2 linked regions of the Prochlorococcus marinus XMU1406 genome follow. The protein of the gene in region 1 interacts with the protein of each later gene in a pairwise test. Links are inferred from orthologs where the notes say so. Each region holds a gene or a part of one and is shown on either strand. Other genes may lie near its edges.

Region 1 (2,873 bases):
AGGGTTTTAAAAAGTGAGATTCCATATTCAACAAGAAAGTGATATCCCAGCATCGACTCAACTTTATAATCAAATTTGTTTTGCAATTGCTGCAAGACACTATCCTCCCGGACACAGACTTCCCAGTACAAGGCAACTTGCAATGCAGACTGGACTCCACCGAAATACTATAAGCAAAGTATATAGACAACTGGAAATAGATGGAGTAGTTGAAGCAATAGCTGGATCAGGGATTTATGTAAGAGATAATCTTACTAAAAGAGAATTTAAAAAATCAGTTTACTCAAAAGATAAAAAAAGTAAACCACCAGATCAAGAAGCAAAGAAGGTAATTGACAACTTGATCAATCTTGGATGCACTTTACAAGAAACGAGAGATATATTGACCAATGAAATTGATTGGCGTATAAAGTGCGGATCAAGAATCATAGTCAGTACTCCTAGAGAAGATATTGGCGCTTCTATGTTAATAGCAGAAGACCTTTCCACAACAGTTAATGTACCTGTTGAGGTTGTTCCCATGGAAGAATTAGAAAAAGTTTTGAGTAATTCAAATAGTGGTACGATTGTCACAAGCAGGTATTTTTTACAGCCTCTAGAAAAAGTTGCTAAACAGCATGGGGTTCGAGCTATTGCAGTCGACTTGAGCGACTTTCAAAAGGAATTAAAAATTCTCAAAGAATTAAATGCTGGAAGTTGTGTAGGTATTGTTAGCATAAGTCCTGGTTTATTGAGAGCAGCAGAAGTGATTATACACAGTATGCGAGGTAATGAATTAATGCTAATGACAGCAATCTCAGACAATAACAGTAGATTACTATCACTCTTAAAAGCTTCGAACCATATAGTGTGTGATGGACCTAGTTTATCAGTTGTAGAAAACACATTATTAAAAAATCGTTCTCAGTTAATGAGATTACCTCAAATAATATGTGCTAAAAATTATTTAAGTATAGAAACAATAAATCAATTAAAAAAAGAAATAGGAGTTATTAATTAGACAAAGATGCTAAGAACTTTAAAATCAGATATAGAAATTATCAGAGAGAGAGATCCTGCCGCTAGAGGAATAATAGAGATATTTCTTTGCTACCCGGGCTTTCAATCAATAGTTATTCATAGGTTTACGCATAAATTATGGAAATTAAATATTCCTTTGATTCCACGTTTGTTAAGTCATACCAATAGGCTAATAACAGGCATTGAAATACATCCTGGAGCTAAAATTGGTAAACGGGTTTTTATAGATCATGGAATGGGAGTTGTAATTGGAGAAACAGCGGAGATAGGAAATAATTGTCTTCTATATCAGGGGGTTACATTAGGAGGTACTGGCAAAAGTCATGGGAAAAGACACCCCACCTTAATGGAAAATGTTGTAGTTGGGGCAGGTGCAAAAGTTCTTGGATCTATTACAGTAGGCTCTAATACACGTATTGGTGCAGGTTCAGTAGTTGTTCGGAATGTTGAAGGGAATAGTACAGTGGTTGGCGTTCCTGGCAGAGTCGTACATCAAAGTGGTGTAAAAGTGAACCCATTAGCTCACTCTGCTTTGCCAGATGCAGAAGCTAATGTGATAAAAAATTTAATGGATAGAATAGACCTCCTTGAAAATCAAATTCTTAAATTACAAAAAACTCTTAAATGTTTAGTTAACTCAGAATCCATTGATATCTCTAAACTAGGTGACGCTCAAAATCTTAAAGATAAAGAAATTATAGAATTTATTGGAGATGATTAAGTCTTTATTTAATTTTTTTCATTAACGTCAGTTTTAGGTTGAAACATAAACATTGAATAAATAACATTTCTCCTCATATTAGTCATCATTTCTAGAAACATATCATATCCTTCATTTTTGTACTCTATTAGAGGATCTTTTTGGCCGTAACCTCTCAATCCAACTGATTCCCTTAAGGAATCCATTGATTGAAGATGTTCTCGCCATAAATTATCTATTTGCTGTAAGATGAAAAATCTTTCAGCTTCTCTCATTAATCCTGGACGAATCTTCTCTATTTGAGATTCCTTCAAATCATAAGATATTCGTAATTGTTCTTGCAAATAGTTTTTTAATTCTTCTATGGAAAGTAAATTAACATCTTCAACTTTAAGATCATCTAATAAATATATAAATTCCTTGACTTTAGAAATTAATTGATCAATATTCCATTCTTCAGGTGGAAGATCAGGATTAATATAAGCCTCTACAATTTCACTCATTGTTCTTTCTCCGTACCCTATTACTTGTCTCTTTAAATCAATTCCCTGTAAAACTCTTATTCTTTCGCTATATACAGCTTTTCTTTGATTATTCATTACCTCATCATATTCGAAAACTTGTTTTCTAATATCGTAATAATAAGTTTCTACTTTCTTTTGAGCACTTTCTAAAGACCTAGTAAGCATTCCTGATTCGATAGGCATATCTTCGTCAACTCTAAATGCATTCATTAAATTTGCTACCCTATCTCCTCCAAAAATTCTTAATAAATTATCTTCCAAAGATAAAAAGAATCTAGTACTTCCAAGATCACCTTGCCTTCCAGCTCTACCTCTAAGTTGGTTATCTACTCTTCTTGATTCATGCCTCTCAGTACCGATAACATGTAAACCGCCAGCCTCTCTCACTTTTTTCTCTTCATTAATCAAAACTTGTTCATATTCTTTCTTGACATCTGATAATGATTCTCTCAAAAGCTTTATCAAGTTATCTTTAGTTGGTGCTTTTTCTGCAGCTGTAGCTATTCTGTCATCTAGTTCTAAGATAGAAAGTTGTCTCTCTCCCCAATTTTCAACAAGTTTATTAGATAAAAGAGAAAGTTTTTTTTCAATTGCTTCATCTAGTTTGCAAGGGAATAGACTGGTTGAAG
Region 2 (6,192 bases), on another replicon or contig:
AGAAGGTAATATAGAATTCCCTGGTTTAGCAAATGTCCCACCTCATCTTGATTTAGACAAACCTAAATTAACGGGGAAAATAAATGGGAAATGCGATAGAGAGTGGGTGGCTCTTGAAATAAACGAACTACTAGTTGTTGAATATTATTCAAGAAAAGTTTAATACTACTTTTCTTTGGATTATTAAATCTCTCATTTTTTAAAAGAGAGATTTAATTTAATTCTTTTTTTTTAAAATAATGGGAAATAAGGAAAATAATATAAAAAAGCCAGGTTTTAAGACCTTATCTATTCACCATGGGGAAACATTTGCAGAAGAAACTGGATGCGTTATGCCTCCTATTTTTTCTACATCTACTTTCAAACATGGAAATAAAGATAATTTCGACTACACAAGATCAGGCAATCCAAACTTTAGAATTCTAGAAAGCGTCCTTAAATCAATAGAAGATTCTAAATACTGCACAGTTTTTGGATCTGGAATTAGCGCGGTAACTGCAATTTCATCAACACTAAAATCAGGTGACAAAATACTCTGCGAGTCAAATCTCTATGGTTGTACAGTGAGGATGTTCGAAAAAGTTTTCAAGAAATTTGGACTAGAAGTTTTATACACAGATTTTACAAACGAAAATAATATCAAAAAGATTTCATACTTCGAGCCAACCTTGATATGGCTAGAAAGTCCAACTAATCCACTTTTGAAGGTACTTGATATTAAGGCGATTTGTGATGAAGCGAATAAACTACAAATCCCAGTGGTTGTGGACAATACTTTTTCAACGGCACTTATTCAAAAACCATTGGACCTTGGTGCAACACTATCACTAGTAAGCACAACAAAATTCATTAATGGACATAGTGATGCGCTTGGTGGAGCAGTACTGACAAATAATGAGGTATGGAATAGTAAGATGCTTTTCTCTCAAAAAGCTCTAGGCCTTCAACCATCTCCTTTTGATAGTTGGCTCATTACAAGAGGAGTAAAAACTCTTCCTTTAAGAATCGAACAACAAACGCAAAGTGCAAAATTAATTTCTGAAGAATTAGAGAATCATAAAATAATTAGTAAAGTAATTTATCCTTTTAATCAAAAACATCCGCAATTTAATTTAGCAAAATCGCAAATGATATCTGGAGGTTCGATGATCACCATAAAATTAAATCTTAAAAAAGAGGATACTTTTAAATTTTGCAAATCTCTCAAATATTTCTCGCTAGCAGAAAGCCTTGGAGGAGTTGAAAGTTTAATTTGTCACCCCGCAACAATGACTCATGCTTCTGTTGATGATGAAACAAAAAATCTTTTAGGGATTGATGATGCTCTTGTCAGATTATCGATTGGATGTGAAGAAACAAACGATTTAATCTCAGACATATTATTTGCTTTAAATAAATTCTGAAAATTGAGAGATTTACTTAAAAACCCTATATGGAAAAATTTAGAATTGGGATATTCTATTCCTGATAGTATTCATGCTGTTTCTGTAGCATTACCAACTTGGAATGATGTAATAAATTACGAAGAAAAAAATCAAGAATGCATGAATTTATTGAAGTCCATTTACCCAAGATTCGGGCTAAACCCAATAGTGAAAAGATTATGCGAAAAAGTAAAAAAAGAAAATCACTACAACAATAAAAGTATCTGGCCATATCCGAATGAAAGTATAGCTTTTAAAGCCAAAAAATTCATTGATAGAAATACTTCTGAACAATTCTCATTAATAGAAAAAAGAGATAATTTAGCTCTCTTAATAACTGAAGAAGAAGGAAGTATTTATGCAAAATCTTTTTGGCAACATACTGGTCTTGGCATATCTTCAAGAGCTGCTGCTATAGAACTAGGTCTTGAAGATTGCCCTCCAAAATCTTACGTAAATGAATGTTCTCAAAGAATAAAAAATAGAATTTCTAAATCTACAAAAATTAACTCTAATGATATTCACTTAACTTCATCTGGGATGTCTGCATTGCATACATCATTAGAAATCATATATAAATTATTTCCAGCTAAACCAACACTCCAAATTGGTTTTCCATATGTAGATGTACTTAAATTACCAATGAATATCTTTCATGGAGCCAAGCTAATTACAGAAGAAAATTGCGAGGATATTGAATTAGAAATCAAAAGCATAAATCCATCAGCATTAATTATTGAACTACCGAGTAATCCAATGCTCAAATGTGTAAACATTAAAAAAATTTCAGAAATAGCAAAAAAATTAAATATTCCTATAATTGTTGACGATACAATTGGTTCAAATTTAAATATAAATTCCCTAGAACATGCAGATATAGTTTTTACTTCACTTACAAAAATTTTTTCAGGTAGTGGTGATATTCTTGCAGGATCATTAATACTAAATCCAAAAAGCAAATGGATTGATCAATTTAGAAATGCATTAAACGAGATTAATCTTCCAACACTTTCCGATGGAGATACAGTTTATCTAGAGAAAGTTAGTAGAGATGTAAATCAAAGAGTTTTTGAACAAAATAAAACATGTTTAGAATTAAAAAAAAGATTAGAGACCCATAGCGAGATTAAAAATATTTTCCATCCTGAAAATTGTCCAAATTTTAATTCTTTACTTACTTCTGATGGAGGATACGGCTGCTTATTATCATTTGAATTAAATGGAGGATTAAACAAAGCTAAGAAATTTTATGATTCTCTACAAGTATCTAAAGGACCTAGTTTAGGTACAAAATTTACTCTAGTTTGTCCTTATGTTTTACTAGCACATTATGACGAGTTGGATTGGGCTGAAAGTTTTGGTATACCCTCGCACCTTATTAGAGTATCAGTTGGATTAGAAGACCAAGATCAATTATGGAAAAACTTTTCTGAAGCACTAAATAATTTCTAAATTCCTAGTATTTACCGTATAGAAACTTATATACTCTTTTTCTGAATAATAGTTAGTATTAATATATATTTTCTCAATATATAAATGGCAAAAATTTATGAGGACAACAGTTTCGCTATTGGAAACACTCCATTAGTAAAATTAAAATCAGTTACTAAAAACGCGAAAGCTACAGTACTTGCAAAAATTGAAGGTAGAAACCCCGCTTATAGTGTCAAATGTAGGATTGGTGCAAACATGATCTGGGATGCAGAGAAAAGTGGGAAACTTACAAAAGACAAAACTATTGTTGAGCCAACTTCTGGAAATACAGGTATTGCCCTAGCTTTTACTGCTTCAGCAAGAGGTTATAAACTGATCCTTACAATGCCAGAATCCATGTCAATTGAAAGAAGAAGGGTTATGGCAGTGTTGGGTGCTGAAATTGTTTTAACAGAGGCATCTAAAGGTATGCCTGGAGCAATAGCTAAGGCTAAAGAAATTGCAGAAAGTAATCCTTCTCAATATTTCATGCCAGGTCAATTTGATAATCCAGCAAACCCTGAAATTCATTTCAAAACTACTGGACCAGAAATCTGGGATGATTGCGATGGTGAAATTGATGTTTTAGTTGCAGGGGTTGGAACTGGCGGCACAATTACAGGAGTTTCAAGATACATTAAGCAAGAGAAGGGTAAAAATATTACTTCTGTAGCTGTAGAACCCTCACATAGTCCTGTTATTACACAGACAATGAATGGAGAAGAGGTTAAATCTGGACCACACAAAATTCAAGGAATTGGAGCAGGATTTATTCCTAAGAACCTTGACTTGTCAATTGTTGATAAGGTTGAACAGGTAACAAATGACGAGTCAATCGAGATGGCTCTTAGATTAGCAAAAGAAGAAGGTCTATTAGTTGGAATATCTTGTGGAGCTGCTGCTGCTGCTGCTGTTAGATTAGCTGAACAAGATGAATATGCGGGGAAAACTATTGTAGTTGTTCTACCTGATTTAGCAGAGAGATATTTATCATCAATTATGTTTACTGAAGTTCCAAGCGGAATCATTCAAGAACCAGTCAAAGCCTAAATCTATTTTTTCTCCAGTAATGAATCTGGTGAAATATACATAGCATCGCCATAAGAGAAAAATCTAAATTTTTCTTTTATGGCTTTTTTATACAAATCTAATAATCTTTCTCTACCAATCATTGCACTTACTAATAGTAATAATGAACTTTTAGGAAGATGAAAATTAGTTAATAATCCATCAACTACCTTAAATTTATAACCTGGCTTAATTACTAAATCCACGTATTTCGCTATAGGAATAAAGTCATTAATTTCGTGAGAATAACAACTTTCAAGAGCTCTCACGCTAGTTGTCCCAATTGCAATTATTCTTCTATCTGTTTTCTTTATTTTTTTTATTTCCCCCACTACTTCCTTATTAACACTTACCCATTCTTTATGCAGTTTTAAGTCACTTAGATCTTCTTGATTAATTGGTTTAAATGTTCCATAGCCTACGTGCAAAGTTATCGGCAAAATTATTACTCCTTTTTTTTTTAGATTGGAAATAAGACTTTTGCTTAAGTGTAAACCAGCAGTTGGAGCGGCAACGGCCCCTGGATTAGTTGCATACTCAGTTTGATAACTATTCTCATGAAAAGATTCTTCTTCGGAATTTTTTATATAAGGCGGGAGAGGTATTTTCCCGTATTTATCAAGAAGGTCATTCATTGAACTAAGATCAATTATATTTTCTGGAAATTTAATAAATCTTCCTCCAGTTTCTTCATCAACCCCATCAACCATCAAATTAATATCTTGTGCAGAAGGAGATTTTAATATTATTTTTCTATTTATTTTTAACTTTTTCGCTGGCTTTGCCAAACATAACCAAACACATTCATGGGATCTTTCTAAGACTAATAATTCGACTAACGTCCTATTTTCTAATTCAACCTTTAACCTTGCCTTCATTACTTTAGTATTATTGACAACCACAAGATCACCTTTTCTAAATTCCTCTAAAAGATTCTTGGTAAATTTGTTAGTTAAGCAATTCTCTTCTAAAACACTATTTCTAACTATCATCAATCTTGATTCATGCCTTATTATAGAAGGCTTACTAGCAATTAATGAAGGATCTAGAAAGTAATCATAAGCTTCAAGCTTATAATCTCTTCCTTCATTATTAATTTGAGAAATCAATTAAATTTAAGATATAAGTGTCTCTGGCTCATTTTCAATCAGGTAGGCCAAGTCTTTCAAGAATGAAGCACCATCAGCTCCATAGATCACTCTGTGATCAGCTGTAAGATTTACTTGCATTATTTTTTTAACAGATATTGCACCATCACTATTAGCTGCAACAGTTGGTTTCGATGATGCTATCGCTAAGATCGCACCGGTCCCTGGGGGTAATATTGCGTCAAATCTATCAACACCAAACATACCAAGGTTAGATAAGGTAAATGTTCCCGTTGAGTATTCATCTGGTTCTAATTGTTTTGATCTCGATCTTTTTACGAGATCTTTCCATTCCCTAGATAATTCAAATAAATCAGTATTGCATGGTTCTTTTAATACTGGAGTTATTAGTCCCCCATCTTCCATCGCAACAGCAACAGCAATATTTATATTTTCTGGATAAGAAATTCCATTTTCTGAAAAGCTTGAGTTAACTTGAGGATGTTTCTTTAGTGTCTTTGCAACTGCCTTTACAAGTAAAGCAGTCATAGTTACTCCGTTCTGTTTTACCTTTTTGTAGAAATTATCTAATTTATCTGTGTTGATTGAGTATCCCACCCTAAAACATGGAACATCTAAACTAGATTCCATATTTTTATTTACCGCTTTTTGAAGAGTATTAAATTGAACTGTTTCTCCAGGATTACCAAAACTATTTCCTGAAGTTTCTGGTTTACTTTCAACTCCCAAAGTTGCACCAGGAATATTTGCGGGAGAACTACCTTCTCCTATCCATGGTATAGAGACAGGTTGGCCATTAGCTTTCAAAATATCATCGGCTTGAATCCTTCCGTGAGGCCCAGATCCATGAACCTTTGCTAAATCAACGCCCATTTGAGAGGCTAGTTTTTTAGCTCTTGGGGATGCAATTATCCTCGAAGAAACATTACTTGTAGCGGCATTAATTTGATCAGTATTAAAAGATGGTACAGGCTTTTCACTCTTTAAGAGGACTTCTTCAGCTTCTTTATTGATACTTTCAGTCTGGACTACTGGTTTTTCTTCAGTTTTATTGCTTACCAATTCAAGTTGGTCAGAAGTAGAGACTTCGGGTTGATTTCCTTTATTTTGTTCTTGAA

Evidence for each region.
Region 2: the proteins of cysE (region 1) and cysK interact in binary tests that used the Escherichia coli proteins (3 or more experiments, as listed by UniProt). The link is inferred for Prochlorococcus marinus XMU1406 from one-to-one orthologs.

What each region holds. Positions count from the first base shown.
Region 1 is NZ_JAAORG010000003.1:483,505-486,377, forward strand. The notes cover bases 44-2,873. They hold cysE (serine O-acetyltransferase), read left to right. Parts: upstream 44-1,006; coding sequence 1,007-1,741; downstream 1,742-2,873. Other genes in these bases: HA149_RS09080 (GntR family transcriptional regulator), read left to right, coding at 44-1,000; secA (preprotein translocase subunit SecA), read right to left, coding at 1,750-2,873. Outside these bases: more of HA149_RS09080, read left to right, coding at 14-43.
Region 2 is NZ_JAAORG010000001.1:365,997-372,188, reverse strand. What follows is about bases 2,002-4,953. They hold cysK (cysteine synthase A), read left to right. Parts: upstream 2,002-2,960; coding sequence 2,961-3,947; downstream 3,948-4,953. Other genes in these bases: queA (tRNA preQ1(34) S-adenosylmethionine ribosyltransferase-isomerase QueA), read right to left, coding at 3,950-4,953; HA149_RS02130 (PLP-dependent transferase), read left to right, coding at 2,002-2,876. In the rest of the region: rpsD (30S ribosomal protein S4), read left to right, coding at 1-163; HA149_RS02135 (trans-sulfuration enzyme family protein), read left to right, coding at 240-1,403; more of HA149_RS02130, read left to right, coding at 1,407-2,001; more of queA, read right to left, coding at 4,954-5,074; HA149_RS02115 (dihydrolipoamide acetyltransferase family protein), read right to left, coding at 5,081-6,192.